DNA from 3 places in the Mesorhizobium maamorense genome. Region 3 is predicted to be linked to each of the others. Evidence: riboswitches for the same ligand, from Rfam matches in the RefSeq annotation. Region 3 holds a riboswitch; each other region holds the start of a gene.

What was found. Region 3 has a riboswitch for cobalamin ahead of ACIU1A_RS13910 (DUF1636 family protein). Riboswitches for the same ligand answer to the same signal wherever they lie in the genome.
Region 1: it holds a riboswitch for cobalamin, as region 3 does, so the genes downstream of both, ACIU1A_RS30060 (aromatic ring-hydroxylating dioxygenase subunit alpha) here and ACIU1A_RS13910 (DUF1636 family protein) in region 3, are expected to answer to the same signal.
Region 2: it holds a riboswitch for cobalamin, as region 3 does, so the genes downstream of both, ACIU1A_RS07975 (ABC transporter ATP-binding protein) here and ACIU1A_RS13910 (DUF1636 family protein) in region 3, are expected to answer to the same signal.

What each region holds. Positions count from the first base shown of each region.
Region 1 is NZ_CP173356.1:6,007,952-6,018,188, reverse strand. It holds gene ACIU1A_RS30105 (ABC transporter substrate-binding protein) at 1-1,060, shown strand, start outside; gene ACIU1A_RS30100 (carbohydrate ABC transporter permease) at 1,325-2,338, shown strand; gene ACIU1A_RS30095 (carbohydrate ABC transporter permease) at 2,340-3,494, shown strand; gene ACIU1A_RS30090 (alpha-glucosidase) at 3,499-5,163, shown strand; gene ACIU1A_RS30085 (ABC transporter ATP-binding protein) at 5,189-6,301, shown strand; gene ACIU1A_RS30080 (DUF680 domain-containing protein) at 6,389-6,625, opposite strand; gene ACIU1A_RS30075 (DUF680 domain-containing protein) at 6,697-6,903, opposite strand; gene ACIU1A_RS30070 (DUF680 domain-containing protein) at 6,973-7,179, opposite strand; gene ACIU1A_RS30065 (DUF680 domain-containing protein) at 7,249-7,446, opposite strand; cobalamin riboswitch at 7,901-8,103, shown strand; gene ACIU1A_RS30060 (aromatic ring-hydroxylating dioxygenase subunit alpha) at 8,232-9,479, shown strand; gene ACIU1A_RS30055 (2Fe-2S iron-sulfur cluster-binding protein) at 9,499-10,237, shown strand, end outside.
Region 2 is NZ_CP173356.1:1,564,529-1,574,765, forward strand. It holds gene ACIU1A_RS07970 (LacI family DNA-binding transcriptional regulator) at 94-1,119, shown strand; cobalamin riboswitch at 1,182-1,391, shown strand; gene ACIU1A_RS07975 (ABC transporter ATP-binding protein) at 1,647-2,435, shown strand; gene ACIU1A_RS07980 (ABC transporter substrate-binding protein) at 2,481-3,428, shown strand; gene ACIU1A_RS07985 (iron ABC transporter permease) at 3,437-4,456, shown strand; gene ACIU1A_RS07990 (MarR family winged helix-turn-helix transcriptional regulator) at 4,585-5,064, shown strand; gene ACIU1A_RS07995 (HlyD family secretion protein) at 5,061-6,239, shown strand; gene ACIU1A_RS08000 (DHA2 family efflux MFS transporter permease subunit) at 6,550-8,082, shown strand; gene ACIU1A_RS08005 (CAP domain-containing protein) at 8,136-8,642, opposite strand; gene ACIU1A_RS08010 (DUF2189 domain-containing protein) at 8,973-9,797, shown strand; gene ACIU1A_RS08015 (LysE family translocator) at 9,820-10,237, opposite strand, start outside.
Region 3 is NZ_CP173356.1:2,725,895-2,736,131, reverse strand. It holds gene ACIU1A_RS13930 (precorrin-8X methylmutase) at 1-275, opposite strand, end outside; partial or broken gene cobG (precorrin-3B synthase) at 278-1,751, opposite strand; partial or broken gene cobN (cobaltochelatase subunit CobN) at 1,748-5,486, opposite strand; gene cobW (cobalamin biosynthesis protein CobW) at 5,503-6,555, opposite strand; gene ACIU1A_RS13910 (DUF1636 family protein) at 6,558-6,986, opposite strand; cobalamin riboswitch at 7,024-7,228, opposite strand; gene ACIU1A_RS13905 (winged helix-turn-helix domain-containing protein) at 7,258-8,457, opposite strand; gene ACIU1A_RS13900 (NADH-quinone oxidoreductase subunit A) at 8,791-9,156, shown strand; gene ACIU1A_RS13895 (NADH-quinone oxidoreductase subunit B family protein) at 9,147-9,728, shown strand; gene ACIU1A_RS13890 (NADH-quinone oxidoreductase subunit C) at 9,733-10,237, shown strand, end outside.

The sequences.
Region 1 (10,237 bases), 3.3 Mb from region 3:
CGGCAGCCCGCCCAACATCGCCGTTCTGCCGCAACCCGGCCTGATCCAGGACCTTGCTTCCAAGGGTCTCTTGACGCCGCTCGGCGACGACACCGCCAAATGGGTCAAGGACAATTACGGCGCCGGCCAGTCATGGGTCGACCTCGGCACCTTCAAGGACAAGGACGGCAAGCCGGGCTTCTTCGCCTTCCCCTACAAGGCCGACGTGAAGTCGCTGGTCTGGTACTCGCCGGACAATTTCGAGGAAGCCGGCTACAAGGTGCCGAAGACGCAGGAAGAACTCGCCGATCTCGAGAAGAAGATTATCGCCGACGGCGGCACGCCGTGGTGCATCGGGCTCGGCTCGGGCGGCGCCACCGGCTGGCCGGCGACGGACTGGGTGGAAGACCTGATGCTGCGCACGCAGTCTCCGGAAACCTACGACAAATGGGTGAAAAACGAGATCCCGTTCAACGACCCGGCCGTGGTCAATGCCATCGACATCTTCGGCAAGATCGCGACCGACGACAAGATGGTGGATGGCGGCGCCAAGGCGGTCGCGGCCACAGATTTCCGCGACAGCCCCAAGGGCCTCTTCGCGGTGCCGCCGAAGTGCTACCTGCACCATCAGGCGTCGTTCATCCCGACCTTCTTCCCCGAAGGCACGAAAATCGGCCAGGACGCGGATTTCTTCTACTTCCCGCCCTATGCCTCCAAGCCCGAACTCGGCACTCCCGTGCTCGGCGCCGGAACGCTGGCGATGATCACCAAGGACTCGAAGGCCGCCCGCGCGTTCATCGAATTCCTGAAGATGCCGCTGGCCCATGAGATCTGGATGGCCGAAGGCGGTTTCGTGACGCCGTTCAAGGCGGTCAACAAGGATGCCTATGCCAGCGATGCGCTGCGCAAGCAGGGCGAGATCCTGGCCAACGCCTCGACTTTCCGCTTCGACGGGTCGGACCTGATGCCGGGCAAGATCGGCGCCGGCGCCTTCTGGACCGGCATGATCGACCTGGTCGGCGGCAAGTCGGCGCAGGACGTCGCCACCGACATCCAGAAGAGCTGGGACGCGATCAAGTAAGAGCCGCGTCTGCGGAGGCCTCGGCCTCCACCTCCCGAGCGGATCCGGGCCAACCGGCCCGGATCCGACCGGCCCCATCGCAACATCCCAGCCCGGCCAACCGGGACGGATCAGGTTCCAGTCTTGACAGCGTAGACATTCCGGCATGCGGCGGGCACGGAGCCACACGCTTCCCTGCCTGCTCGCGCTCAACAACGAGATCGGCGCGCGGCGCAATCGCAAGGATCGTTTCCATCCTGGCGGGTCGTGCAGGGAGAGGGACCCATGGCGGCTCAGATTTTCTCGGCCATATTCGTCATCATCATCGGCGTCGGCGGCTGCGTCGCCTATTTCTGGGGCGCCAACAAACTGCTCGATGTCACCTTTCCCTCGCGCGGCGTCTCGGGTGCCGCCGCCGTCGACAATCTGCGCCGGCAAGGGCTGATCCGGCCCTGGCTGTTCGTCGGTCCGGCGATGATCATCCTGACCATCTATCTCATCTATCCGGTGGTCGAGACGCTGCGGCTGTCCTTCCTCGATCGCGGCGGCGCCAATTTCGTCGGCCTGGCCAATTATCAATGGGCTTTCGGCGACCGCGAGTTTCGCAATTCGATCCTCAACAATGTGCTCTGGCTGGCCGTAGTGCCCGCCGCCTGTACCTTCCTTGGCCTGATCATCGCCGTGCTTACCGACAAGATCTGGTGGGGCACGATCGCCAAGAGCCTGATCTTCCTGCCGCTGGCGATCTCCTTCGTCGGCGCCAGCGTCATCTGGAAATTCATCTATGAGTATCGCGGCGAAGGCCAGACGCAGATCGGCATCCTGAACGCCATCATCCAGCATTTCGGCGGCCAGCCGCAGGTCTGGATATCGCTGCCGTTCTGGAACAATTTCTTCCTGATGGTGATCCTGATCTGGATCCAGACCGGCTTTGCCATGGTCATCCTGTCTTCGGCGCTGCGCGGCATTCCGGAAGAGACGCTGGAAGCCGCCGTCATCGACGGTGCCAATCCGTTCCAGATCTTCTGGAAAATCATGGTGCCGCAGATCTGGGGCACCATCGCCGTGGTCTGGACCACAATCACCATCCTGGTGCTCAAGGTATTCGACATCGTCCTGACCATGACCAATGGCCAATGGAACAGCCAGGTGCTGGCCAATCTGATGTTCGACTGGATGTTCCGTGGCGGCGGTGATTTCGGCCGCGGCGCGACAATCGCCATCATCATCATGATCGCGGTCATTCCGATCATGGTCTGGAACATACGCCAGGCCAACAAAGAGACGGGAGGACATTGAGATGACCGTCGCGACCGGAAACTCCTTCGCCAGCCGCTTCGGCGTTCACATCGCCGTCCTGGTCTTCGTTGCGATCTGGACCATGCCGACGCTCGGCATCCTGGTATCGTCGCTGCGCGACAAGGACCAGATCATCGCCTCGGGCTGGTGGAACTCGTTCGCCAGTTCGACCCAGACCGAAGCTGGACGCCTGCCGCCCGCCTCGGCGCAGGTCGAGAAGGACGGCAAGTTCGTCCTCCAGGGCAACATTTTCGGCGATGGCGCCAAGCGCGAGATCAGCGCCTTCGGCGTCAAGTCGGCGGCACCGACACAATATCCGGCCGGCACATCGGCCGATCTCGGCGACGGCGTTACCTTGCAGCTCAATGCCGACGGCAGCTTCGTCATGACCTCGCCCAAGGCGTTCGAGGGCGACCGCGGCCAGCGCGTCTACTATGCCTCCTCGGCGCCGCCGAAATTCACCACCGACAATTACAGGACCGTGCTGTTTTCGGAAGGCATCGGCCGCTCCTTCATGAACTCGCTGACCGTCACTATCCCGGCGACCGTCATCCCGATCCTGATCGCCGCTTTTGCGGCTTACGCTCTGGCCTGGATGCGCTTTCCCGGGCGCGCGCTTCTGATCGCGGTCATCATCGGCCTGCTGGTGGTGCCGCTGCAGATGTCGCTGATCCCGCTGTTGAAGCTCTATAACGGCGTCGGCGCCTTCTTCGGCGTGCCCTCCAAGACCTATCTCGGCATCTGGCTGGCGCATACCGGCTTCGGACTGCCCTTCGCCATCTACCTCTTGCGGAGCTACATTGCCGGCCTGCCGCGCGAGATCATGGAATCGGCGCGCATCGACGGCGCCAGCGATTTCGAGATATTCGTCAAGATCGTGCTGCCGCTGTCATTTCCCGTGCTGGCGTCCTTCGCCATCTTCCAGTTCCTGTGGGTATGGAACGATCTCCTGGTGGCGATGGTTTTCCTTGGCACGCAGGCGGATCAGATCGTGCTGACCGCCAAGCTCAATGCCTTGCTCGGCTCGCGTGGCGGCGACTGGGAGATCCTGACGACGTCGGCTTTCGTGACCATCATCGTGCCGCTGATCGTGTTCTTCTCTTTGCAGCGCTATTTCGTCCGCGGGCTGCTCGCAGGCTCGGTGAAAGGAGGCTGAAACCATGCAATCCGCTTTGAAAGCCAGTTCGAGGCCCGATCTCGCCGTCGATAGCGACTGGTGGCGAGGTGCCGTGATCTACCAGATCTATCCGCGCAGCTACCAGGACTCGAATGGCGACGGCATCGGCGACCTCAAGGGGATCATCGGGCGGCTGCCCTATATCGCCGCGCTCGGCGCGGACGCCATCTGGATCTCGCCCTTCTTCAAATCGCCGATGAAGGATTTCGGCTACGACGTCTCGGATTACTGCGACGTCGACCCGATGTTCGGCACGCTGGCCGATTTCGACGCGCTGACGGCGGAGGCGCACAGGCTGGGGCTGAAAGTGATGATCGACGAGGTGCTGTCGCACACCGCCGACATCCATCCCTGGTTCAGGGAAAGCCGATCGAACCGCAGTAATCCGAAAGCCGACTGGTACGTCTGGGCCGATCCCAGGCCGGACGGCACGCCGCCCAACAACTGGCTGTCGATCTTCGGCGGATCGGCCTGGCAATGGGACACCAGCCGCCAGCAATATTACCTGCACAACTTTCTCGCGGAACAGCCGGACCTCAATTTCCACAACGGCGAAGTCCAGGACGCGCTGCTCGACGTGACCCGCTTCTGGCTGGAGCGCGGTGTCGACGGGTTCCGCCTCGACACCATCAATTTCTACTTCCACAGCCAGGGGCTGGAAAACAACCCGCCGCTGCCGCCGGAGCAGCGCAACGACCAGACCGCACCCGCGGTCAATCCCTACAACTACCAAGACCACATCTACGACAAGAGCCGTCCGGAGAACCTCGGCTTCCTCGAACGCTTCCGCGCCCTGCTCGACGAATATCCGGCAACGGCCGCGGTCGGCGAGGTCGGCGATTCACAGCGCGGACTGGACGTCGTTGCGGCCTATACAGCCGGCGGCAAGCGCGTGCACATGTGCTATTCCTTCGATTTCCTGGCGCCGGAAAAGATCAGCGCCGCCAAGGTCCGTTCGGTGCTGGAAACCTTCGGCAAGGTTGCCAGTGACGGCTGGTCGTGTTGGGCCTTCTCCAACCATGACGTGATGCGCCCGGCCTCGCGCTGGGCCGCCAACGAAGCCGACCCGACCGCCTATCTCAAGGTTATCTCGGCATTGCTGATGTCCTTGCGCGGTTCGGTCTGCATCTATCAGGGCGAGGAACTGGGGCTCGGCGAAGCCGAATTGCGGTTCGAGGATCTGCAAGATCCCTACGGCATCCGTTTCTGGCCGGAATTCAAGGGCCGCGACGGCTGCCGCACGCCGATGGTGTGGGACGGCAGCGCCAGGAATGGCGGCTTCTCCCAGGCAAAGCCGTGGCTGCCGGTGCCGGCCAAGCACCTGTCGCAAGCCGTCAATGTCCAGCAAGGCGATGAGCATTCGCTGCTCGAACACTACCGGCGCTTTCTCGGCTTCCGCCGTGCCCATCCGGCGTTGGCCAAGGGCGATATCAATTTCATCGAAAGCCAGGGCGACACTGTCGCCTTCACGCGCCGCGCGGGCAACGAGCAGATCGTCTGCGTCTTCAACCTGGGATCCGGGCCAGCGGAGGTTGACCTTGGCGGTCGATCGCTGCAACCTTTGCCCGGACACGGATTTTCGGGACAGCAGAGCTCCGGCTCCATCCGCCTCGGCGGCTACGGCGCCTGGTTCGGGCGCATCGACTGAATTCTAGGGACCACTGGAGGGAAACATGGCCGATGTCACGCTGAGGCAAGTGAAGAAATCATACGGCAATCTCAACATTCTGCACGGCATCGACCTCGACATCAAATCAGGCGAGTTCATCGTCTTCGTCGGCCCGTCGGGTTGCGGCAAGTCGACATTGCTGCGCTCGATCGCAGGGCTCGAGGAGATCACCTCGGGCGAGCTCAGAATAGCCGGCGAGGTGGTCAACGACGTGCCGCCGTCGAAACGCGGCATCGCCATGGTGTTCCAGTCCTACGCGCTCTATCCGCATATGACGGTCTACGACAACATGGCGTTCTCGATGAAGATCGGCAAGGAAAGCAAGGCCGAGATAGACAAGCGCGTGCGCCAGGCGGCAGAGATCCTGCAGCTGACCAACTATCTCGACCGCCTCCCCAAGGCGATGTCGGGCGGCCAGCGCCAGCGCGTGGCCATCGGCCGCGCCATCGTGCGCAACCCGAAGGTGTTCCTGTTCGACGAACCGCTGTCGAACCTCGACGCCGCGCTGCGCGTCGCCACCCGCATCGAGATCGCCAAGCTCAAGGAATCGATGCCCAACACCACCATGATCTATGTCACCCACGACCAGGTCGAGGCGATGACGCTGGCCGACCGCATCGTGGTGCTGAAGGAGGGCCATATCGAGCAGGTCGGCACGCCGATGGAACTCTACAAGAAACCCGGCAATCTGTTCGTTGCCCAGTTCATCGGCTCGCCGGCCATGAACATCCTGCCGGCGACCATCGACAAATCGGGCAATCCGACCGTCATCAGTCATGTCGGCGGCCGCAAGGCTACGGTGCCGATCGCGACGCCGGCCTCGGCCAAGGGCGCGTCGGTGAGCTTCGGCGTGCGGCCGGAGGACCTGACGATCGCCGGCGGCACGGACTATCTGTTCGAAGGAACGGTGGATTATGTCGAGCAGCTCGGCGAGGTGCAACTCGTCTATGTCGACATCGGCCGCGCCGACCTGCCGCTGGTGACCAAGCTGCCGGGCAATGTCGAGGTCAAGCGCGGGGCGACACTGCGGCTGAGCGCCGACGCCGGAGACCTTCATATCTTCGACGCGGATGGACGATCCTTCGCGCTGCACGAGACGGAAGCGAAAGCGGCCTGAGAGCAGGCCATGAATTAATTGCCGGTCACGCAAAAACAGGAGCGGCGGGCAAAGCCCGCCACTCCTGTTTGGTGTCAGCTTCGGCTGTTAGTGGCCGAAGAGATTCCGGTCACTGCCCTGAGGGGCGGACTTGTGTACATCGCCCGACGAATTGAGCAGCTTGTAGACGGGCGAGCCGCTGTCGCGGATCGAAGCCGTGTGCGCATTGTCGACCGAGGTGACGGCAGGCTGATTGGCGCCATTGGAGCCATAGTTGTCGCTGCTGGCGAAAGCGCTGCCCGAAACGGCCAGGACGGCGGCGGCAGCAAGGATGATCTTTTTCATTTCAAGTCTCCTGAATTCTCAAATTCCACCGCAGAGGCGGGCTTGCCCGCCATCTGCTGCAGGATCGGCTGTTAGTTGTTGCCGAAGAGGTTATGGTCGGCACCCTGAACAGGTGCCTGGGCAGCCGGAGCCGACGTCTTGGTCGAAGCGGTGTATGAGCTGTCGGTCGAAGTGGCCGCGGGCTGGTTGGCGCCATTGGAGCCATAGTTGTCGCTGCCAGCAAAAGCGCTGCCCGAAACCGCCAGAACGGCGGCGGCAGCAAGGATGATCTTCTTCATTTCAAGTCTCCTGAATTTTCGAATTTCGCCAGGACGGCGGAAGGCCCGCCGTCAACTGGAGATCGGCTGTTAGTTGTTGCCGAAGAGGTTGCGATCGGCACCCTGAACAGGCGCTTGGGCAGACGGCGCCGACTTCTGGACCGAAGCCGTGTGCGCGTTGTCGACCGAGGTGACAGCAGGTTGGTTGGCGCCATTGGAGCCATAGTTGTCGCTGCCGGCGAAAGCGCTGCCCGACACGGCCAGGACGGCGGCGGCAGCAAGAACGATCTTCTTCATTTCAAGTCTCCTGAATTCTCAAATTTCGCCAGGACGGCGGAAGGCCCGCCGTCAACTGGAGAGCGGCTGTTAGTTGTTGCCGAAGAGGTTGCGATCGGCACCCTGGACAGGCGTCTGGGCAGCCGGTTCCGACTTCTTGGTCGAAGCGGTGTACGAGCTGTCGACGGCGGTGGCCGCAGGGGCATTCGAACCATAATGGTCGCTACTAGCGAAGGCGCTGCCGGAAACAGCCAGAAGGGCGGCGGCAGTGAGAATGATCTTTTTCATTTTTTGATACTCCAGTATTTTTCCGTCCGTCTAGCGGCGTGTCTTGGGAGGAAATCGCGTCGTTCGGACAGCCCCGATGTGGGAAGGCCATACCGCCATTTCCAATCACGAAGTTTTTCCGTGTGGACCAAGTTTCCACCACTTGAAATTGTGCCAGAGCCTTCAACATTCGTTTTTTTCTGTTTAGTATCAGATGGTTATGCAAACACGTCGCGCGATCACCAACTGTGTCGAAGGCCCAGTGTTCACACCGTCCTGCACGCATCGTCAACAGAAACGAACCGTTCGGTTCGATTTTAGGGGACGCTAATAGTCACCTCCGCCACGAGACGGAATCCGAGGCGGCGACCTGAGGCTTTCTGCCCCTGCAACGGCGGCCGCATTGTTTCCAATGCGTGTCGCGCGGCATGGATGCGATGTCGTTTTCATGCCGACGACAAGCCGGCGATCATGGTTAGATCCTGCCATCTCAGGTGCCGCCGCGTGACGACGAGGCGGAGAATTGGGAAGCCGGTCAGAATCCGGCGCTGCCCCCGCAACGGTGGTGGAGTTCAGGTCGCAACGGGAGACCACTGGGCAAAGGCCTGGGAAGGTGTCGCGACAGTCCGCAAGGACAGCTCCAGAGCCCGGAAACCAGCCCGAGATGTTGGACTCGACTGATCGCGGCGGGCGGTCAAGAGGCGGATGGTGCATGTCCGGCGCAAGCCGGCGCGGCTTGATCCTTCCTCTCTCCCCTCCGTTCAGTCCTTCGATGCGAGGACAGGACTTCAATGCGAGGACAGGACATGGATGCGCGCAACGACATGCTGAAACGGCTGCAAGGCCGCAGGGACGGCTTCTCGCTCGAGCAGCCCTTCTATACCGATCCCGACTACTTCAAGCTCGACATGGAGCTGATCTGGTACCGCGACTGGCTGTTCATCGGCCATGATTGCGAACTGCCCCGGCCCGGCAGCTTCATCACCGTGCAGATCGGCGACTATCCTGTGGTGCTGGTGCGTGACCAGAAGGGCAACATCAACGCCTTCCACAATTCTTGCCGCCATCGCGGCAGCCGCGTCTGCAACACAGACAAGGGCACGGCGGCGAAGCTCGTCTGCCCCTACCATCAGTGGACCTATGAACTGGACGGCAGGCTGCTGTTCGCCAGGCAGATGGCCGAGGGTTTCGACAAGAGCCAGTTCGGCCTGAAGCCGGTCGCCTGCGAAAGCGTCGGCGGCTACATCTTCATTTGCCTCGCCGACGAGCCGGCGGATTTCGCGCCGATGCGGACGATGATCGAACCCTATTTGCTGCCGCATCGGCTGCGCGAAGCAAAGGTCGCCTTCGAGAGCACCATCGTCGAGAAGGGCAATTGGAAGCTGGTCTGGGAAAACAACCGCGAATGCTATCATTGCGCCGGCAACCATCCGGAGCTCTGCAAGACCTTCCCGGAGGCGCCGACCGTGACTGGCGTGCAAGACGCCGACAGCGACCCGGAGATGCTGGCGCACTGGGCCAAGTGCGAGGCGGCCGGCCTGCCGAGCAGGTTCCGCATCGACCCGGCCGGACAGTACCGTGCCACCCGCGCGCCGCTGCTGCGCGATGCCGTCAGTTATACGATGACGGGAAAACGCGCGGTCAAGAAGAACTTGTCCGACGGCGTTGCCACCGACCGCATCGGCTCCTTGCTGCTCTATCACTATCCGACGACCTGGAACCACATCCTTGGCGACCACGCCGTCACGTTCCGCGTGCTGCCGATCAGCGCCACCGAGACCGCGGTGACGACCAAATGGCTGGTTCACAAGGACGCGGTCGAGGGCGTCGACTACGACCTTGCCGAACTCACCCATGTCTGGACCGAGACCAACGGCCAGGATCGTCGCATCGTCGAGGAAAACGCCTTCGGCATCCTGTCGCCGGCCTATGAACCCGGCCCCTATTCCGAACTGCACGAAGGCGGCGTCATCCAGTTCGTCGACTGGTACGCGCGTTTCATCGGTCCGCGCCTCGCCGAAGACGGCCGGCCGGCCCTGCGCAGCGTTGCTTGAGAGGTGAGGGATGAATGCGATGACGGATCTCGGCCTCTACCGCCATCTCGATCAGATGGCGCCCTGGAACGACAGGCTCCAGGTGCTGGAAGTGATCGGCGTGAGCGATGAGGCGCCTGATGTAAAGACCTTCACCTTCCGCTCCGATAACCAGACCTGGTTCCGCTACAAGCCGGGCCAGTTCGTGACGCTGGAACTGCCGACAGCGGATGGGCCCCTGATGCGCACCTACACGCTGTCGTCTTCGCCCTCGCGGCCGTTCTCGATCGCGGTGACGGTGAAGGCGCAGGCCGGCAGCACCGGCACGCGCTGGATGTTCGACCATTTGAGGCCTGGTTCGCACGTCAAGGCGTATGGGCCGGCCGGAGACTTTTCGCTGCACAGCCACCCGGCAGCCAAATATCTGTTCATCTCGGCCGGCTCCGGCGTGACGCCGATGATGTCGATGCTGCGCTGGCTGAACGACTGCGCGCCATGGACCGATGTCGGCTTCGTCAACTGCGCGCGCCGGCCCGAAGAGATCATCTTCCGCAAGGAGCTGGAATTGCTCGGCAGCCGCATGCCCGGCCTGTCGCTCGGCTTCATGATCGAGGAGCGGTCGAGCCGGGAGGGCTGGTTCGGCCATATGGGCCGCATCGACGCCATCCGGCTGCCGCTTTTGGCGCCCGATTTCCGAGAGCGCGAAATCTTCTGCTGCGGCCCCGATCCCTTCATGCGTGCCGTGCGCGGCATGCTCGAAGCCGCCGGCTTCGACATGG
Region 2 (10,237 bases), 1.2 Mb from region 3:
GGCATATATTGTCAATCGGATTTGTACCGTCGGCTCTGAAACGCCTTGGCCGCACGACCGGCTGGTGCTAGCCAGAAGCAGGAGGGGGAGGTCTTGGCGTCCAGCATTCACGATCTTGCGCGGCACCTGAACATTTCGATCGGTACAGTCTCGCGCGCGCTTAACGGGCGCGCCGACGTGAACGCCGAGACACGCCAGCGCGTGCTCGAGGCGGCCCGGAAGCTCAATTATTCACCGAACCACTCGGGCAGGAACCTACGCCGCGGCACCACCCATGCCGTGGCTTTCATGCTGCAGCCGCATCCGGGCGACCAGCAGTATGGCGAGCCGTTCTTCATTCCGTTCCTCACCGGACTGCAAGCGACATTGGCCGAGTGCGGGCTGGACCTGATCATCGTCATGGGCGCGCCGGCGGATTATCAACAGGAGCGGCTGCGCCGCGTCGTCGAGACGCGTCGTGCCGATGCCGTCGTACTGGCCTGGACGCGGCGCGAGGACGATCGCATCGACTATCTGAGCAAGGCCGGCTTTCCCTTCGCGACGCTCGGCCGAAGCCGGTCCGGCGACGACAGCTATCCCTCTCTGGATCTGGATTTCGAGAAGGCGGGCGCCGATGCGGTCGACCGGCTGGTTGCGCGTGGCCACCGCCGCATCGCCGCCATCCGGCCGTCGCTTGACCTGAATTTCGGTTATCTGTTTCTGGAGGGTTATTGCAAGGCGCTGCGGCGGCACGGCATCGAAGTCGATCCCGGCCTGATTGTGGATGGTTTTATCAACGAAGCCGGTGGCTACGCGGTGACACCGCAAGTCATGCGGTCGAAGGATCCGCCGACCGCGATTATCTTCAACAACGACTCGATGGCGCTCGGCGGCTGCAAAGCGCTCGCCGAAATGGGGATCAAACCCGGGCAGGATGTCGCGGTGATCGTCATCGTAGACACGCCACTCTGCCGTTATTTCTCGCCGGCGCTGACCGGCTTTCGTCCGAGCCTTGACCCGATGGGGCGGCGGCTCGGCGAAATCCTGCTCGCCTCGCTCCCGGCTTTCGCCGGCGCGAAAGGGCCAGAGATCATTCGCGAGGTCTGGCCGCTGGAACTGGTGGCGCGCGATAGTGATTGACCACACGTTTGTATCGTTATAACAGAACATGCATCGACCTTGCCTTGACGCTGCCTGCATCCTAGGCTGCGACTCGTGATGGTCCCCGCGCCGCAAGGCGAGGGGTGAAAAGGGAACATGGTGAGGCCCGATTTTCGGGTCGAAGCCATGGCTGCCCCCGCAACTGTAAGCGGCGAGCAAAATCCGAGAAGCCACTGGCCGGCAAGGCTGGGAAGGCAGGATGGCGCAACGACCCGCGAGCCAGGAGACCTGCCATCTGCATGAGTTGACCGGACGGGGTGTGCCGGGAGGAGACGCAGGTTTCGGTCTTGTCGACCGGTTCAAGCCAGCTTCCTTCCGTCGCCATTTTGAAAGTGACGGAAGTTGGACGGCTCCATCGATCGCATACATCGCATTGCCATGCATCGCATCGTCGTGTGCACGCTTTGCCGCGATATCGCCACCGAGGTGAATTCAGGCCAGCGTCCGGCAGGACTGGCAAGCAAGACGCTGGCCCGTATTCCGGCAGGCCCTGCAAGGAATTGCCCATGACCGCGCCGCTTCTCGATGCCCGCGACCTGGCCGCAGCGGCGGATGGCCTGCATCTGGTGTATCCGGTCAGCCTTTCGGTGGCGGCGGGCGACCGTCTCGCCATCATCGGTCCCAACGGCGCCGGCAAGACGACATTGCTGCGCATGCTATCGGGCATGCTGAGGCCGAGTTCGGGCGAAGTGAAGCTAACCGGGCGCTTGCTGGACAGGATTTCGACCGCCGAGCGGGCGCTGCACATCGCCGTCGTCGGCCAGACCGATCAACCGGATCCACGGCTGGCGGTGATCGACTATGTCGAGCTCGGCCGGGTTCCGCATACCGGCCGCAGGCACAGGAGCGAGGAACGCGACATTGTCGTCGAGGCTCTGCGCCGGACCGGGCTGTTGCCGCTGCTTGGCCGCACCATCGGCTCGCTGTCGGGCGGCGAGCGCCAGCGCGCCCAGCTTGCCCGCGCCATCGCGCAGGAGCCGAAGATCCTGTTCCTCGACGAGCCGACCAACCATCTCGACCCGCGGGCGCGCAGCGAGTTGCTCGAACTGGTTGCAGGCCTCGGCATGACCGTGATCGCGGTGCTGCACGATCTGGCACTGGTGACGCCTTTCGTCACCAGGGTCGCGGTGATGAGCCATGGCCGGTTGCATGTGCTGGCGCCGCCACGGGAAGCACTCACCCAGCAGCTGATCCGCGAGATCTTCGGTATCGACGTCTTTAGGTTGCGCCACCCGACGGAGGACCGCGAGCTGACGGTGTTCGAGGTTCCGAACCGTGCCGCGCCATCTTCGTGATCGAAGCCATTTCCGGCAGATCCCGTTCAACAAGGAGCAACATCCGTGAAACGCCTTGCCGTGTCTCTTGCCTTCTCCCTGCTGGCCTCTACGGCCTTCGCCTTTCCGGTGACGGTCGACAGCTGCGGCAAGTCGCTGACCTTCGACGCGCCTCCAAAGCGCGCTGTCATTCACGATCTCAACATGGCCGAGATGGCCTTCGCCCTGAAGCTGCAGCCGTCGATCGTCGGCCTGACCGGCATCACCGGATGGTACAAGGTCGGCCCCGAATTCAAGGCCGAGCAAGGCTCGATCCCGGAACTGGCGCCCAAATATCCGACGCTGGAAAACCTGGTCGCTGTCGAGCCCGACTTCTTCTTCGCCGGTTGGTACTACGGCATGAAGCCGGGCGGCGAGGTGACGCCCGATACGCTGGCGCAACACGGCATCAAGACCCTGGTGCTGACGGAAAGCTGCGTCCATCTCGACAAGAACCGCCCCGCCGCTTCGATGGACCTGCTCTATGGCGATGTCGAGAAGCTGGGCAAGATCTTCGGCAAGGAGGCCGAAGCGGATAAGCTCGTCTCCGGCTGGAAGGCGCAGCTCGCCGAAATCACGGCCAAGGTCGGCGCCCGCAGGGGAACGCGCGTGTTCCTCTATGATTCCGGCGAGGACAAGCCGTTCACATCAGGCAAGTTCGCCATTCCCAACGCCATGATTTCCGCGGCCGGCGGCGACAACATCATGGCCGACATGGACACCAGCTGGGGCAACACGGATTGGGAGACGGTGGCCTCGCGCAATCCGCAATTCCTCATCCTGCTCGACTATCAGGATGGCGGCGGCTACCGGAAGCTGCTCGATTTCCTGAAAGCGCATCCGGCAATGAAGGAGACGGACGCGGTCAGGAACGAACGCTTCGTGGCGCTTCGCTATGCCGAACTGACACCCGGGCCGGCCAATATCGACGCGATCGGCAAGATTGCCAGGGCGATGCATCCGGAAGCGTTTTAACCGGGAACATGACTTTGCGGCACAAGGCATTCCTATTGGCCATGACGGCGGCGGCGTTGGCAATCGCCGCGTTCGCGCTGCTGTCGATCGCCTATGGCTCGACGATGATTCCGTTGGGCGACGTCGTTGCAGCACTTGGCCATGCGATCGGATTGAAGGGGCATGACGTGTCCGGCCCGGTCGGCAGGATCGTCGTCGACCTCAGATTGCCGCGCATAATCCTGGCCATCTGTGTCGGCGGCGGCCTGGGCGTGGTCGGCGCGCTGTTACAGACGGTGACGCGCAACGATCTTGCCGATCCGTTCCTGTTCGGCCTCTCGTCGGGAGCCGCCGCCGGCGCTGTCTCCGTCATCACCGTCTTCGGCGACAGTTTCGGGATCTGGACGCTACCGATCGCTGCGTTCACCGGCGGTATTCTGGCGGCTTGCGTTGTGCTTTTGCTGGTTGCGCGGGTGAGGGGACAAGGCCCCGAACGGCTGATCCTCGCCGGACTTGCGGTCTCCTTCATGTTCACCGCATTGACCAATTACCTGGTCTTTGCCGGTGACCAGCGCGCCGCCCATTCGGTGCTGTTCTGGACGATGGGCGGGCTCGGCCTTGCGCGGTGGGACAATATCTGGCTGGGTGCGCTTGGGGCCGGCACGATTGCGGCGTACGGGCTGTGGAATCATCGCCGGCTGGACGCTTTCCTGGCCGGCGAAAATGCCGCCGAAAGTCTTGGCGTGCCGGTGGCGCGAATGCGACGGACGACGTTTCTGGTCGCCGCTTTTTCGACCGCGATCCTGGTTTCGGTCGCTGGCGTCATCGGCTTCGTCGGCCTCATGATCCCGCATCTGTCGCGGCCGCTGGCCGGCGCGCTGCATCTGCGCCTGATCGTAAGTTGCGCGCTGTTCGGGGCGGTGCTGTTGCTGGCAAGCGACCTTCTGGCGCGCACATTGCTGCCGCCGCAGGAACTGCCGATCGGCATCATCACCAGCTCGCTCGGCGCCTTCTTCGTTGTCACCATGCTGATCCGCAACCGCTTGTAATGGGTGTCGCGGCGGCCGAAATCATCGGACGCAGCCATGATTGTGCTGCACGGCTGCCATGCACGTTTGCCGGCTTCTGGAACAATGCCGGACTTGAATGATAAGCACGCTTATTATATATGCCACTCATGGTTTCCGAAGGCGTAGACAGATTGGGATTTTTGATCCACGACGTGCAGCGGCTGATGCGAAAGCGCTTCGAAGCGCGCGCCAGCGGCCTTGGCCTGTCCTCGGCGCAATGGCGCCTGATGGTTCGCGTCGCCAAGGAAGCGGGCGTTTCGCAGGCGCGGCTTGCCGAACTGCTTGAAATCGAGCCGATCAGCGTCTCGCGGCTGGTTGACCGGATGGAGGAGGGCGGCTGGATCGAGCGCCGCTCCGACGCCGCCGACCGCCGCGTGCGCATGATCTTCCCAACTCCCAAGGCAAGTGCCGCGTATGCGGAGGTCAAGAGCCTCGCCGGCGAAGTCTATGAGGAGTCGCTGACCGGCGTTTCGCCGGACGATCGCCGCGTCCTGATCAGGGCATTGGATGCGATGGCACAGAATCTCGCGGATGGCGATTCACCGTCCTGCGACAAGGTCAAGAATACGGAAGGCGCAGCAGCATGAACGCGGTAGCCAAGGTCGACGAAAACGCCGCCAAAGTGGAAATGGAAGCGCCGCAGCAGCCGGCCGCGGCCCCTGTTACAATGACACCTCCGGCAGAGCCGGCGCCGGCGCCAAAGAAGAAGCGCCGTCTCGGCCGCTTCTTGTTGATGTTCGCCCTGCCGGCGGCGTTGGTCATTGGTGGCGGCTATGTCTGGGTCACTGGGGGGCGCTACCAGGAGACGGAGAACGCCAACCTGCAGCAGGCCAAGGTATCGATCGCCTCGGATACGGCGGGCCGCATCGTTCAGGTCGCCATCTCGGACAATCAGAGGGTGAAGCAAGGCGATCTTCTCTTCGCCATTGACCCCGAGCCTTACCGGATCGCACTTGCGCAGGCCGACGCGGCGGTGGCAGCGGCGCGGCTCAACGTCGAGCAGCTGCGTGCCGCCTACAGCCAGGCCATGGCGCAGGAGAAATCCGCCAGCAGCGAAGTTGCCTATGCCCAGTCGCAATACGACCGTGCCGCCGATCTCGCCCAGAAAGGCATCAACGCCAAGTCTTCGCTCGATGAGGCCAGGAACGATCTCGATAAGGCAAAGCAGCAGCTTGCCGTCGCCGAACAGGGTATCGTCAGCGCCAAGGCGGCGCTTGGCGGCAATCCCGATATCGAGACCGACAAACATCCGACCGTGATGTCGGCGCTCGCCGCGCGCGACAAGGCTGCCTACGACCTAGCGCAGACCACCGTGAAGGCGCCCGCCGATGGCGTCGTCTACCAGGCTGCTTCCTTCAAGGTCGGCCAGTATGTCGGCTCCGGCACGCCGCTGTTTTCGCTGGTCGAGACCGGCGATACCTGGATCGACGCCAATTTCAAGGAAACGCAGCTGACCAATATGAAGCCGGGCCAGAAGGCCGAAATCGTGGTCGACACCTATCCGGGCAGGACCTTCGAAGCGACCGTCAAGGCCATCGGCGCCGGCACCGGCGCGGACTTCTCGCTGCTGCCCGCCCAGAACGCTACCGGCAACTGGGTCAAGGTCACCCAGCGTATTCCGGTCCGTCTGGAGCTGAGCGATCCCGACGCCAAGATGATGCTGCGCACAGGCATGAGCGCGGCCGTTACCGTCGACACGGGCGTGGCGCGCGGCCTGCCTGGCATTTTCGGCCACGCCACGGCTGGCGAGGTCGCGAAGTAAATCAGCGGAAGCCCGCGGGGATCATGCGGGTGGACGCACTGAGCAGGGGGATTGGTCTGATGGGAGGAGTTAAAGGGTCAGCCTTCGGGGCAAACCGCATCGCGGCTTGATCGAAAGCTGAAATCTTCGACACGGACCCGTCGGTCCTCATGTTTCCGGGCGGCAGGCATCCGCTCAATCGAGACTTTCGGTCGATGTAACCCCCACATCGATAATCGCGTCCCACCGCGATGAGGGTCTCTCAACGGAAGGCTTTGCCGCCCGGAAACCCTGTGTACACGTTTTTGTTACCGGCTGGAAGTTCCGCATCATGAGCACGCCAGAACCTTTCAAAGAAGTGCCGCATCGTGGCCTGATCACGGTTGCGCTCATGCTGGCGACGATCATGCAGGCGCTCGACACCACGATCGCCAACGTCGCGCTACCGACCATGACCGGCGATCTCGGCGCCTCGCCCGACAACATCAACTGGGTGCTGACCTCCTATATCGTGGCGGCGGCGATCATGACGCCGGTCACCGGCTGGCTTGCGGACCGTTTCGGCCGCAAGGAACTGTTCCTGACGGCGGTGGTCGGCTTCACCATCTTCTCGATGCTGTGCGGTCTGGCCTGGAGCCTTGAAACCATTGTGTTGTTCCGGCTCATGCAAGGCGTGTTCGGCGCCGCGATCGTGCCCCTGTCGCAGACCTTCCTGCTCGACATCAACCCGAAGGAACGCCACGGCCAGGCAATGGCCATCTGGGGCGCCGGCATCATGCTGGGGCCGATTCTGGGTCCGACGCTTGGTGGCTGGCTGACCGAGAATTTCAGCTGGCGCTGGGTGTTCTTCATCAACCTGCCGGTCGGCATCGTCGCCTTCCTCGGCATGGCCGCTTATCTGCCGGCCATTGCGCGGCGGGTGCGAAGCTTCGATTTCTTCGGCTTCGCCATGATATCGCTCGGCGTCGGCGCTCTGCAGCTGCTGCTCGATCGTGGTGGCGAGGTCGACTGGTTCTCGTCGGTCGAGATCTGGATCGAGCTTGGCCTTTCGATAACCGGCTTCTGGGTGTTCATCATCCACACGATGACGGCAGAGCATCCCTTCATCGACCCCAAGATCTTCCTCGACCGCAATTTCGTGACCGGGCTGGCGTTCATCTTCGTCATGGGCGTGCTCATCCTGGCGAGCATGTCGCTGCTGCCGCCGATGCTGTCGACCATCTTCGGCTATCCGACCATCACCATCGGCATCGTGATCGGGCCGCGCGGCGTGGGGACGATGATCTCGATGCTCGTCGTCGGCCGGCTCATGAGCAAGGTCGACGCCAGAATCCTCGTCGTCATCGGCTTCCTCCTGACCGCGCAGTCGCTCTACACGATGGCCGGCTTCTCGCCCCAGATGGACAACTGGCTGATCATCACTTCCGGCATCATCCAGGGCCTGGGAATGGGAATGGTATTCGTGCCGCTGTCGACGGTGGCCTTCGCCACGCTTGACGTGCGCTTCCGCACCGATGCCACGGCTTTGTTCAGCCTTGTGCGCAACCTCGGCTCGTCCATCGGCGTATCGGTCGTGACGGTGCTCATGGTGCGCAATACACAGATAAATCACGCCGAGCTTTCCACCTTTATCAATCCGTTCAACCCCAATCTGTGGGCGGTTTCGCCGGCGGCGGCCGGCGGCGACCAGATGGCATTGTCCCAGGTCGACAGGATGGTGAACATCCAGGCGATGATGATCTCTTACGTCAACGACTTCAAAATCCTGATGATAATGACGCTGGCCGCCATTCCGTTCGTGATCCTGCTGCGCAAGCCGAAGACGGCGCCGGCTGGCGGCGCGCCGGCGGCACATATGGATTGATATTCGCCGACGGCTGTCCGCTGCCGGCGATGCCGCTGCCGGCGATGGCTTTGCTACCTTCCGAGCACCAGGGCCCAGTAGCGGAGGCCGGGGTCGCGGCCGTCGCGGACATAGGCAAGCCCGAAACGACTGAAGTCCGGGTCGAGTATGTTGCGCCGGTGGCCGGTCGAATGCATCCAGATATCGAACAGTTTCTGCTGGTCGAAGCGGCCTTCGGCGATGTTCTCGGCCGCAGCGCCGTGCACGCCATTGTCCTTCATGCGCGAGGCGAAATCCTTGCCCCAGCCGGTGGTGTGACTCATGCGCGTCCGCGACGCCATGTAGCCGGCCTGCTGCAACGCCGCCTGTTCGAGCTGGGTGTCCGCGGTCAGCGGAGTCCGCCCGGCCGCGGCGCGCAAGTTGGCCAGGGTGGCCGTGGCGGAGGAAGAGACACCTGCGCCCTCACCCGTGGGCACGGAAACGGTGCTGCAAGCAGCAAGCCCGGCAATGGCCGCAAGGCCGATCAGCAAGGAGCGCCTTGTCCGGCGCGGTTCTGGAGGGAGGTCGATGACAATGCTCATTCCTGCCTGCATAGTCGCGATCATGGCTTTTGACGGGCAAGCCGAAGAAACTGTCGAGGAAATTGATGCCTTGGCCTTCTCTGATCGCACCGCGTAGTCTTCAAGCGTTGCGTTTGGCCATCCAGCTTCAAAATGGCCCATCGTCCGGGAAATCCGATGCCGAAGATCGCGCGGCTTCTGCCGGGCAGCGATGACAATCCCGTGATAGCCTGTCCGGAACCATCGATTTGGCGACAGCCCCTGGCAAATCGGGTATGCTGTTACATCTACTAGTGGCAGCTACGGGCGGCCATCACGGTGGTGACCGCCCCCGACAACGGGAGGAAGCTTATGGCCAGCTTTCATGTCATGGCGGACGCGCGTGGAATGCATGTGCAGCCCACGGTGCGCCACATCACCACATCGGACCTCTGGGATGCGCTGCGGCTCGGCGCCGAGGATTTCTGGGCAAAACCGTCTCACTACGTTTTCCTGTGCCTGATCTATCCCATCGTCGGCCTGATCCTGACGCAGTGGACGTCTGGCTCCAACGCCATTCAGCTCGTCTATCCCTTGATGTCGGGTTTCGCCCTTGTCGGCCCTTTCGCCGCGCTCGGCCTCTACGAGATCAGCCGCCGGCGCGAGCTCGGCATGAACACCAATTGGCGGCATGCCCTCGATGTCCGCCACTCGCCGGCGGTGCCTTCGATCGCGGTCATCGGCATCATGCTTTTCGTACTGTTCCTGTTGTGGCTGTTCACCGCGCAGTCGATCTACACCAGCCTGTTCGGCGACCAGCCGCCGGCTTCGATCGGCGCCTTTGTCCGCGACGTGCTGACGACCAGCAAAGGCTGGACGTTGATCCTTCTCGGCAACGCCGCCGGCTTCGTTTTCGCCGTGATCGTGTTGGCCACCACTGTCGTCGCCTTCCCGCTGCTGCTCGACCGTGACGTCGGCGCCGTTTCGGCCATAGAAACCTCGGCCCGGGCGGTGATGGCAAATCCGCTGCAGATGGCTCTTTGGGGCCTGACGGTCGCAGTGCTGCTGGTGATCGGTTCGATCCCGCTGTTTGCCGGGCTCGCGGTCGTTATGCCTATCCTTGGCCATGCCACCTGGCACCTCTACCGCAAGGTGGTGGAACCGGAGCGGACCCAGCAGACAAGGCGGCCGATGTAGACCAACGCCGGGACCGCCGCCCTCAGCGCTGTGCGTCGGTCGCCATCTTCAGCGCCAGCGCCGTCAGCACGCCTCCCATCGTCCAGCGCTGGATGACCAGCCACAAAGGCCGCCCGGCGAGAAACGCGGCGATCGAGCCGGCCGTCACCGCGATGATGGCATTTACGGTCAGGCTGATCGAAATCTGCGTCGCGCCGAGCACAAGAAGCTGAGACAGGACATGGCCTTTGCCAATGCTGATGAATTGCGGCAGCAGCGACAAATAGAGCACCGCCACCTTCGGATTGAGCAGATTGGTCATCAGGCCCATGGCGAACAGCTTGCGCGGCCCGTCTTTCGGCAGGTCGCGCACCTGGAATGGCGAGCGTCCGCCCGGCTTCACGGCCTGCCAGGCCAGCCACAGGAGATAGAGCACGCCGGCAAAGCGCAGCGCGTCATAG
Region 3 (10,237 bases):
GCAGGCAAGCGGGCGCGGGTGACGCCGTGCGAGACCATTTCGGCGTCGCAGAAGATCGGCGCGCCGGCGGCAAGCGCGGCCCGTGCGGCGGCAACGAAATCGCTGGAGAAGACAAAATCCTTGGCGGCTTCCACTTGGCCGCAGGCATGGATCATACGGACCGCGACATCGGCCTCTGCTTCGGAAAAGCGCGCGAGATCAGCCTCGGCGCGGATGATGGCAAAGGAGCGTTCGTAGATCGCCGTGCCGTCGTGGATGTAGTCGTAGGCGACCATTGTCATTCCTGTCGATAAGCCTCTGCGATGCCGGCCGGCCCCAGCCTTGTCAGGCAGGCGGCGGCGGTCTCGCCCTGATAGCGTGCGCTGCGGATTGCCGCCGCGACGCGGCCGATGCCGCGCGCGGCGTCATAGCCCGGCCTGTAACCGGCAGGAAGGGCCTTTGCCGTCGCGTTCACGACAAGTCCGGCTCCATTTTCGCCGCCGACCACAGTCAGCGCCGCTGGGCCGGGATGCGCGCAGCCCTTGGCGCAGCCCGAAACATGCAAGGTGAAGTCGAGACTATCGGCGTTTTCGGTGGCAATCGCCTCGGCGATGTCGCGCGTGGCGACGCGACCCGAGGCGCAAGCCGGCGCGCCGGGACAAGCAGCGATGCGCGTGCGCGGGTCGGTGGGGGAGGTGACGAAGCCGAGGGTGGCGGCTGTTTGCTGGAGGGAAGGATTGGCGGCTGGTGGCTGGCCGAGGAAGAGCAGGGCGCGGCCCGGGGCGAGGCGGATTTCCGACGTCCCGAGGGTGAGAGCGCTTTGAGCGAGGGCGATGAGCCTTTCGGCGGGCATGCTGCCGTAGGGGAGACCGATGCCGAGAGTGTGGACGTCGCCGGCTAAGGGGAAAAGGCCGATAGGTTTGCGCGAGGCGCCCCCCTCTGTCCTGCCGGACATCTCCCCCTCGAGGGGGAGATCGGCGGCTTCGACGTCGGCTTTTCTTTAGCAGCACCGGAAATTGGCGAAACCGTCGGTGACCACGTAATCTCCCCCTTGAGGGGGAGATGTCCGGCAGGACAGAGGGGGGCGCCTCGCGCAAACTTGTCAGGCATAGCCAACCCGCCAGGGACACCAACTGCCGCTCCGACAAATCCCTTGCGTGAGCATCGCGGCCTTTCTCGGCGATCATCCTTAGAGCCGCGACGGCTATATCACGAGCCACACCTTCATCAGCAACCGCGAGCAGCCTTGCATTCCGCCCGTCACCGGCAACCGACACCCGCCAGCGGATTCCCGCCTCGGTGCTCGCCGCCTTCAGCCGCACGTCGGCCGTCACAGCATCCATCGTGAGTTGCCCGCCACCGTCGACAACGACCGAAACCTTCGGCCCGAGCCGCTGCGTCAGCCCGGCGTCCTCGACCGCTTCCCTGATCCGATCAGCCAGCGGCCTGGGGTCGGCGATCTCCTGCGGATCGATGCCGGCCAGTGGTCCGGTCTCCACTGGTACGCCAGTGCGGACCACAATGCCCAGCGCATCGACTTCCTTCGCCAGCAGGGTTGCACTTTGCGTGGTCAATCCGCGTATTTGCAAGCTGCCGCGCGCTGTCACTTCCATGATGCCGTTGCCGTGCCGCAGGGCGGATTCTGCCAGCCCGATCAGAAGCTTCGGCGACAATCCTCCGGCGACCGGGTTGAGCCGCACCAGCAGGCCGTCGCCGGTCTGCATCGGCGCCGAAAGAGCCGGGCAGGCGCCGCGGCGCGAGTAGGCGTTCATGCCGCCAACTCCCGTGCCTCGGCAATCAGTGCCGCGAGATCGTCGTCGATCGAATTGCGCAAGGGATGCCACAGGCCCCGCCGGCGCGCCGACAGGAGGCGTTCGGCAATGGCTTTCGCGGCGGCTGGGTTTTCGCGCAGGATGAAGGCGCGGACGTCCGCATCGCCGAGATAGGCATCGTGCACGGCGTCTATCAGCGCGCCCGGTATGGCCTGCGTGGTTTCGGCGAAGCCAACCAGCCGGTCGACCGTTTCGGCGAATTCCGAGGCGCCGCGCGGGCCGTGGCGCATCTGGCCCGCTATGAAGCGGGCGTTGACGGCGCGGGCGCGCACGACGCGCGTCACGGCCTCACTAAGTGAACGCGGCTTCGGCCTCTGCGGATCGGTCGTGTCGAGCACGATGACGTCGGCATTCCTGCCAAGCGCTGCAAGGGCGGCCGAGAAGCCGCCGATGAAAGCGACATCGGCCGAGCCTTCGAGGATGTCGCGGCCGGGATCGTCGCCGGTGTGGACGAGAAGATCGGCTTCGGCGATGCGGTTCTCGAATGCGCCGGGCGCGGCGATCCCCTCACCGCCGGCGCCGCCATAGGAATGCGACGTGGCATCGAGATAGGCGCGGCCGATTTCCTCGCGCGCCGCCCAGTCGCCGCTCGACAGGATTTCCTCGACGCCAGCGCCGTAAGTGCCAGGCGAGGTGCCAAAGATGCGCGGGCTGATCTTGCCCTCGGCGCGGGTCCTTGCGGCGAGCGGATTTTCCGAATCGTCCTCGTCGCGCGCGGCAACGGCGTTGGCAGCGGCATCGATCAGCGCGATCTGGGTCGGGAACATGTCGCGGAACAGGCCCGATATGCGCCAGGTGACGTCGACGCGCGGATGGCCAAGCGCTGCCGGTGCCAACACCTCGATGCCGGTGACGCGGTCTGTGGCGGCATCCCATTGCGGGCGGCAGCCCATCAGCGAAAGCCCCTGCGCGATCTCCTCGCCGCCGGTGCGCAAAGACGCCGAACCCCAGAGGTCGATGATCAGCGAGCGCGGCCAGTCGCCATGCGACTGCATATAGGCACGCACCACTTCCTCGGCGGCAGCCTTGCCGATGTCGTAAGCCGTCGGCGTCGGCATGGCGCGCGGGTCCGACGTGAACAGGTTGCGGCCGGTGGGCAGAACGTCGGAACGCCCGCGCGCGGGCGCGCCGGCCGGGCCCGCGGTGACATGACGACCGTCGAGCGCGGCAAGAAGGGCGGCCTTTTCGGCCTCGGCGCTTTGCCGGCGCATAAGGTCGGGCTCTTCGTCGGGCGCGCGGCCGTAGACATGCAGCCCATCCTTCATAGCGAAATCCTTCAGGTCGCAGAGCCAGGCATCGATGCGGCGCAGGGCCTCGTCCGGCGCGTCGGTGCGGGCAACGCCGGCCTCCGCGGCGAGGCCCGTCGTCTGCGCGGTTTCGACGATCAGACTGGCCAGACGGTCGCGGCGGCGGCGGTCGAGACCGTCAGCCTGGGCGTATTCGTCGACCAGCCGTTCGAGCCTGTGCTGGTTCTTGTCCAATCCGGCGCCGGTGAGCGGCGGCGGCAGATGGCCGAGCGTGACGGCGGCGATCCGCCGCTTCGCCTGCGCCGCCTCGCCGGGATTGGAGACGATAAAGGGATAGATGACGGGCAGGGGACCGGTGACGATCTCGGGGAAGCAGCTTTGCGAAAGCGCAACCGTCTTGCCCGGCAGCCATTCCAGCGTGCCATGCGCGCCAACATGGATGAGCGCATGGGCGCCAAGCAATTTGCGCAGCCACAGGCCGAAGGCGAGCAACGCATGGCGCGGCGGCAGCGTCGGGTCGTGATAGTCGGCGCGGCGGTCGGCCGAGCGGCCGCGGTCTGGAGCCAGCGCCACGGTGATGTTGCCGAAGGTCGCGGCGCGGAAGGGGAATTTGGCGGCGGGCAGCGCTTGAACACCCCCTCTGTCCTGCCGGACATCTCCCCCGCAAGGGGGAGATTGGCAGTTTCGACGCTGGAGCTACTCTTGCAACGTTGGAGATTGGCGAAGACAGAGATGACGGCGTAATCTCCCCCTTGCGGGGAAGATGTCCGGCAGGACAGAGGGGGTGCCTCGCGCAAACCTGTCTCGCCTTCGGCTTTGCCCCAAGCTGCTTCTACGGCAGCAATTGCTGCGCCCGGCAATTCCGTTGAGAAGGCAAGGTACTCATCCAACTCCAACCCAGCCTTGCTGCGCTCCAGCAAATCCAGCAACGCACGCGACGTTTGGGGAATTCCCTCAACTACATAGCCCTGTTCCTGGAGGTCGTGCAGCATCGCCAGCACGCTCGATGGCACATCCAACCCGACCGCATAGCCGGTGCGGCCGGGAGCGCTCGGATAATCAGGGATCAGAATGGCGAGCTTGCGTTCCGCGCGCGGCGTTTCCCGAAGGCTGATGAAGGCCGCGACCCGGTCCGCCACCTGTTCGACGCGATCGGGCTCCGGCCGGTTGGCAAAGGCGCGGTGGCCGAGCGCCGGGTCGGTCTCGCTTTCGCCCTTGAACGAAACGGCGCCGGCGAGGATGCGGCCGTCCAGTTCGGGCAGAACGACATGCATGGCGAGGTCGGCGGGCGCCAGCCCGCGCTGGTTCTTCTCCCATACGTCGCGGCGGGTGGTGGCGACGATGACCTGGAAGACGGGAACGCCGGCGCGGTCGAACAGGGTTTCGACGCCGGGTTCGGCGCCGGACGCGAAAGCGGTCGCGGTGATGATGGCGGCGGGCTTGAGCTGGGCAATCGCGGTTTCAACAAACGCCAGGGATGCCGGGTCTTTCAGGCTGGAGACGAAGATGGGGACGGGGAGCATGTCGCGCTGCCGTAGCGCCTCGAAAAGCGCGTCGATCGGCGCGACATCGGCGGCGAGCAGCATCGAGCGGTAGAAGAGGACGGGAATGGTGCGAGCATTGATGTTGTCAACGTCGAGTCCCGTCACACCCCCTCTGTCCTGCCGGACATCTCCCCCGCAAGGGGGGAGATTGCCCCGTCATCGACGCTCTCGCCCCTTTCAGATGGTGCAAACACATCCTTTTCTGACGCAACAAAAGAGGAGCCGGCTTTGATGACAGCTGATCTCCCCCCTCGCAGGCGAGATGTCCGGTATGACAGAGGGGGGTGTGACGGAATGCCGACATTCGATAAGTCCGGCTTCTCCACGACTCCGCGCCCCGGCTCATAAAACCCGGCTTTCGGCACGCTAATCGGTTCGGCAGTCGTCACATCCCGCCCCGCCAACCGCGCCAGCCTGCGCACCAGCGCGCTCATATTGGCCGGGCCGCCCTGGCGGAAATAATTGAGCAGCCCGTCCAGTTCCTCGCGCGGCAGCGTCGAGGCTTCGATCAGCCTGATGTCCTCGTCGTGGCTTTCACCGGGAAGCAGTGCCAGCTTTATGCCGCGCTCACGGGCAACCACGGCCAACTGGTCGCAGCCGTAGCGCCACCACTCGTAACCGCCGAGAATACGCACCAGAATGACTTTGGCGTGACGGGCGACGCTGTCGATCCAGAGGTCGACGGACATGGGGTGGCGCAGGTCGCGCAGCGCGGCCAGCCGCATCGTGGGCAGCCGATCGGCGTCGCCTTTCCAGGCCGCTGCCAGTCCGGCCAGGTCGCTGTCCGTGAACGACAGCGCCACCATTTCCGCCGGCGTCTGCCGCAGATCGACCGGCTCGGCGAGATCGTCGAGCGAGGCGGATGTGGTGGTGAGGATGTGCATCGCGGTCGGTGTTGCCTCAGCCGGCGAGGATATGCTCGATCGCCGGGCGGTTCAGCCCCTTGAGGCCGATGACGACCAGGCGCGAGCGGCGGTCGTCGTCAGCCGTCCAAGCGCGGTCATAATAATGATTGACGCGCGGACCGACCGCCTGCAGCAACAGCCGCATCGGCTTGCCGCCGACCTCGACGAAGCCTTTCACCCGCAGCACGTTCTCCTGTTCGGCGGCGGTGGCGACGCGCTTTGCCAGGTCGTCCGGGTTGGCGATCGAGGGGATGTCGACGATGAACGTATCGAAGTCGTCGTGCTCGTGGTCGAAGGCGCCGTCATGATGGGACTTGCGGTTCTCGATGTCGTCCTCGACGGCGAGGCCTAGCCCGAGCAGCACGGACGGATCGACCTTGCCATGAGCCGTCGGCACGACCTTCACGGCGCGGGCGGAGTGTTCGCCAATGATGGCGTTGGCGCGAGCCGAACCTGCGGCATCCATCAGGTCGCTCTTCGACAGGATGATGAGGTCGGCGCAGGCGATCTGGTCCTCGAACACCTCCTCGACGGGGTCGTCATGGTCCAGTGTCTGGTCCTGCGCGCGTTGCGCCTGTAGGGCGTCCATGTCGTTGGCGACGCGCCCCTCGGCGAGTGCCGGACCGTCGACCACGGCGATCACGCCGTCGACTGTCACCCGGCTCTTCACCGTCGGCCACTGGAAGGCCTGGACCAGCGGCTTGGGCAGAGCCAAGCCCGAGGTTTCGATCAGGATATGGTCGACCTTCGGCGTCAGCGACAGGATCTGGTCGAGCGCCGGGACGAAATCGTCGGCGACGGTGCAGCAGATGCAGCCATTGGCCAGTTCGACGATGTTTTCTTCCGGGCAGGTGTCGATGCCGCAGCCCTTGAGGATCTCGCCGTCGATGCCGATGTCGCCGAATTCGTTGACGATGATGGCGATACGCTTGCCGCCCGCGTTTTCCAGGAGATGGCGGACCAGCGTGGTCTTGCCGGCACCCAGGAAGCCGGTGACGACGGTACAGGGGACGCGGGAGAGAGTGGCGGCGGAAACTGCGGCGGTCATGATCAGTCCTTCAGCATGTCGAGGGGAGGAATGCGGGCAACGAGGCCGCGCTTGAGGGAATCCGGACGGCCGCGCCACGGAATGAGGCCGTCGGTCGAAGCGGCGAAGAGTTTCGCGCCGGTGACGAGATCGGCGCCGCTGGCGATGTTCAGGTCGCCGAAGACATAACTCCAGCAGCCGTCGCGAAGAATCGCGGCACTGAGGCGGCGCTTGCAGTTGCCGAGGCATTCGACGGTGCGGACGCGGACATTGTCGGCCATTGCGGCTTGGCGCGTATCTTGAGCCAAAACTTCGCCGGCGCGGGGATTGGCATCGGAACCGGTCTCGTCGCGGCAGGAAGCGCAGATGATGACAGTGACACCGGCCAAGGCGTCGCTATCGCCAGACAAAATGTCCGCTGTTTCAGCCGGGAAACTGCTGTCGCGTTCCAAATCGGGCTCCTTGCCCGGAAAACCCGCCGGGCGATCGGATTCTTAAGTCTCAGACGGCAGGTCTCCTGGCTCGCGGGTCATCGCCTTCGTGCCGCCTTCCCGGGACCGTCCCAGTGGTTTTCGGCCTTGGCTCGTCGCTTACAGTTGCGGGGACAGCCGCGGATTTGAAATCGAGATTTCGCACCGCATTCCCTCTTGGCTCCTCCCTTTGCCGAGAGGAGACCGTCTGGATTGGATTTAGGCTCTTGCAGGCGGCGGTGTCAACGCGCGTCTACGACACGGCAATGTCGGCGAGCGGCTGCCCAAGGTCGCCGGCGGGCGTAACCTCGATCCGTTCGAGGCCGAGCCAGCGCTGCATCTGCGTCAATTCCTGGAAGAGTTGCGCGGCGGTTTCAGGCGGCGCGCTGGGCTCGGCATAGGCCGCGTGGACGCGTAGCACGCTGGCCGGCCGGTCGGCCTTGAGGTCGACGCGCGCCACGATCCTGTCGCCGAGCAGGAACGGCAGGACGTAATAGCCGTATTGCCGCTTTTCGGCAGGGGTGTAGATTTCTATGCGGTAGTGGAAATCGAACAGCCGCTCCGTGCGCGAGCGCTCGAAAACGACCGGATCGAACGGCGCCAGCAAGGCGCGGGCCTCGATTTTTCGTGGAATACGGGCCTCCTTATGGAGGTAAGCCGGTTTGTTCCAGCCCTCGACACGCATCGGCACCAGCTCGCCTGTTTCAACCAGCTCCTCCAGCCGGCCCTTCATGTCGGCCGGCGACAGGCGGAAATAGTCGCGCAGGTCGCTTGCTGTCGCGACGCCATGAGCGCGGGCGGATATCCGCAGCAATTCCCGATGCGCGTCCTCGGCAGACGGCACCGGCAGATCGAGGATCGCCTGCGGCAGTACGCGCTCGGGCAAATCATAGAAGCGTTCGAAGCCACGGCGGTGCGCGGTGGTGATGCGTCCTGCCCAGAACAGCCATTCGAAGGCATGCTTGGCGTGGCTCCAGCCCCACCAGCCGCCGGATCCTTTCTGGCCTTCGAGCGCGGAGGCGGCGATCGGGCCGCGCTCCGCGACCTCGCGGTAGATCTCTTCTATATAGGCGGCGTGCTCGCGGCCCCATTTGGCCAGGCCCAGATACATTTCATCGCCACGCTCGGCGCGCTGCATGCGCCAACGCATCAACGGATAGGTCTCGACCGGCAGGAAGGAAGCCTCGTGCGCCCAGTATTCGAAAACCGTGCGCTTGCGCGTGACGGCGGCGTTGTCGAGCAAGGCGAACGGGTAGGGACCAAGGCGCGAATAGAGCGGCATGTAATGAGCGCGCACCACCGCGCTGACGGAATCGATCTGCAGCAGGCCGGTACGCGAGAGCACGCGGGCGAAGTGGCGTCGGTCGGGCGTGCCGGCGGGGCGGGGATCAGTGAACCCTTGGGCGGCGAGCGCGATACGCCGGGCCGTGGCAAGCGAGATCTTTTCCTTCATTCGGATGCGACTCTGATGGCTTGTTGAGCGTCGTTCGGACAGTTGATTCCGGCCATGCTAGCAGGGTTTTGGCGGCAACTCTGTCAGGAGAGAAAAGTGGAGTAAAAAGCGAAGGAAATCAAACAGGAGCGGATCGGACCAGTTTCTTCCCTTATGCCGTCCAGGCCAGTGTTTTGAACAAGGTTTGACTTGCTTCGCCGGAAGCGCTGCGCTAACCCTCGCCGCGTTGCAGCAAAGGCCCCTTAAAACGGTTCAGCGGTTAAACTGTCACGCTTCCGCAATAGGGTCTGGTGCTGTAATCAAAATGGATTGGCGCCAACGGAAAGCCGCAGCATGAACGCACTTCTCAGTTCGTACCTGCCCATCGTCCTGTTTATCGCAGTGGCGGCGGCTGTCGGCGTCGCGCTTATCGTGGCGCCGTTCCTGGTGGCCTATCGCAATCCCGACCCGGAAAAGCTTTCCGCCTACGAATGCGGGTTCAACTCGTTCGATGACGCCCGTATGAAGTTCGACATCCGCTTCTACCTGGTGTCGATCCTGTTCATCATCTTCGACCTGGAAGTGGCCTTCCTGTTTCCGTGGGCGGTGTCGTTCTCGAAAATCGGCATGCTCGGTTTCTGGTCGATGATGGTGTTTTTGGCGGTGCTGACCATCGGCTTTGCCTATGAATGGAAAAAAGGAGCGCTCGAATGGGATTGAGCGACAGTTCCGGCACGCTCGTCGCGCCGAAGCCCAAGGGTCTGATCGATCCCAATACCGGCAGGCCGGTTGGGTCCGATGATCCGTTCTTCCTCGAAATCAACAACGAACTCGCCGACAAGGGCTTTCTCGTCACCTCGACCGAGGCGCTGATCACCTGGGCGCGCAGCGGCTCGCTGATGTTCATGACCTTCGGCCTCGCCTGCTGCGCCGTCGAGATGATCCACACCTCGATGCCGCGCTACGATTCGGAGCGGTTCGGTGTTGCTCCTCGCGCGTCTCCGCGCCAGTCCGACATCATGATCGTTGCCGGCACGCTGACCAACAAGATGGCCCCGGCGCTGCGCAAGGTCTACGACCAGATGCCGGAGCCGCGCTACGTCATCTCGATGGGCTCCTGCGCCAATGGCGGCGGCTATTACCACTATTCCTATTCGGTGGTGCGCGGCTGCGACCGCATCGTGCCGGTCGACATCTATGTGCCCGGCTGTCCGCCGAGCGCCGAAGCGCTGCTCTATGGCATTCTTCTGCTCCAGAAGAAGATCCGCCGCACCGGCACGATCGAACGGTAAATCCATGGCCGCATCCCTGAGCGAACTGTCGACCTATCTCGGCGAAAAATTGATTGGCCGCGTCAATGAAGCAGTGTTCGCCTATGGCGAACTCACCATCCATATCGAACCGCGCGATCTGATCGAAGTGGTGACTTTCCTGCGTGACGATCCGCGCTGCCAATTCATCTCGGTCATCGATGTCTGCGGCGCCGATTATCCGTCGCGGGCCAAGCGCTTCGACGTCGTCTATCACCTGTTGTCGCCGAAGCAGAACGTGCGTATCCGCATCAAGGTGCAGGCCGACGAGGAGACGATGGTGCCGTCGATCACCGGCGTCTATCCCGGCGCCGACTGGTTCGAGCGCGAGACCTACGATCTCTATGGCGTGCTGTTTTCGGGCCACCCCGATCTGCGGCGCATCCTCACCGACTACGGTTTCGACGGTCACCCGCTGCGCAAGGATTTCCCGCTGACCGGCTTCGTCGAGGTGCGCTACGACGACGAAGCCAAGCGCGTCATCTACGAGC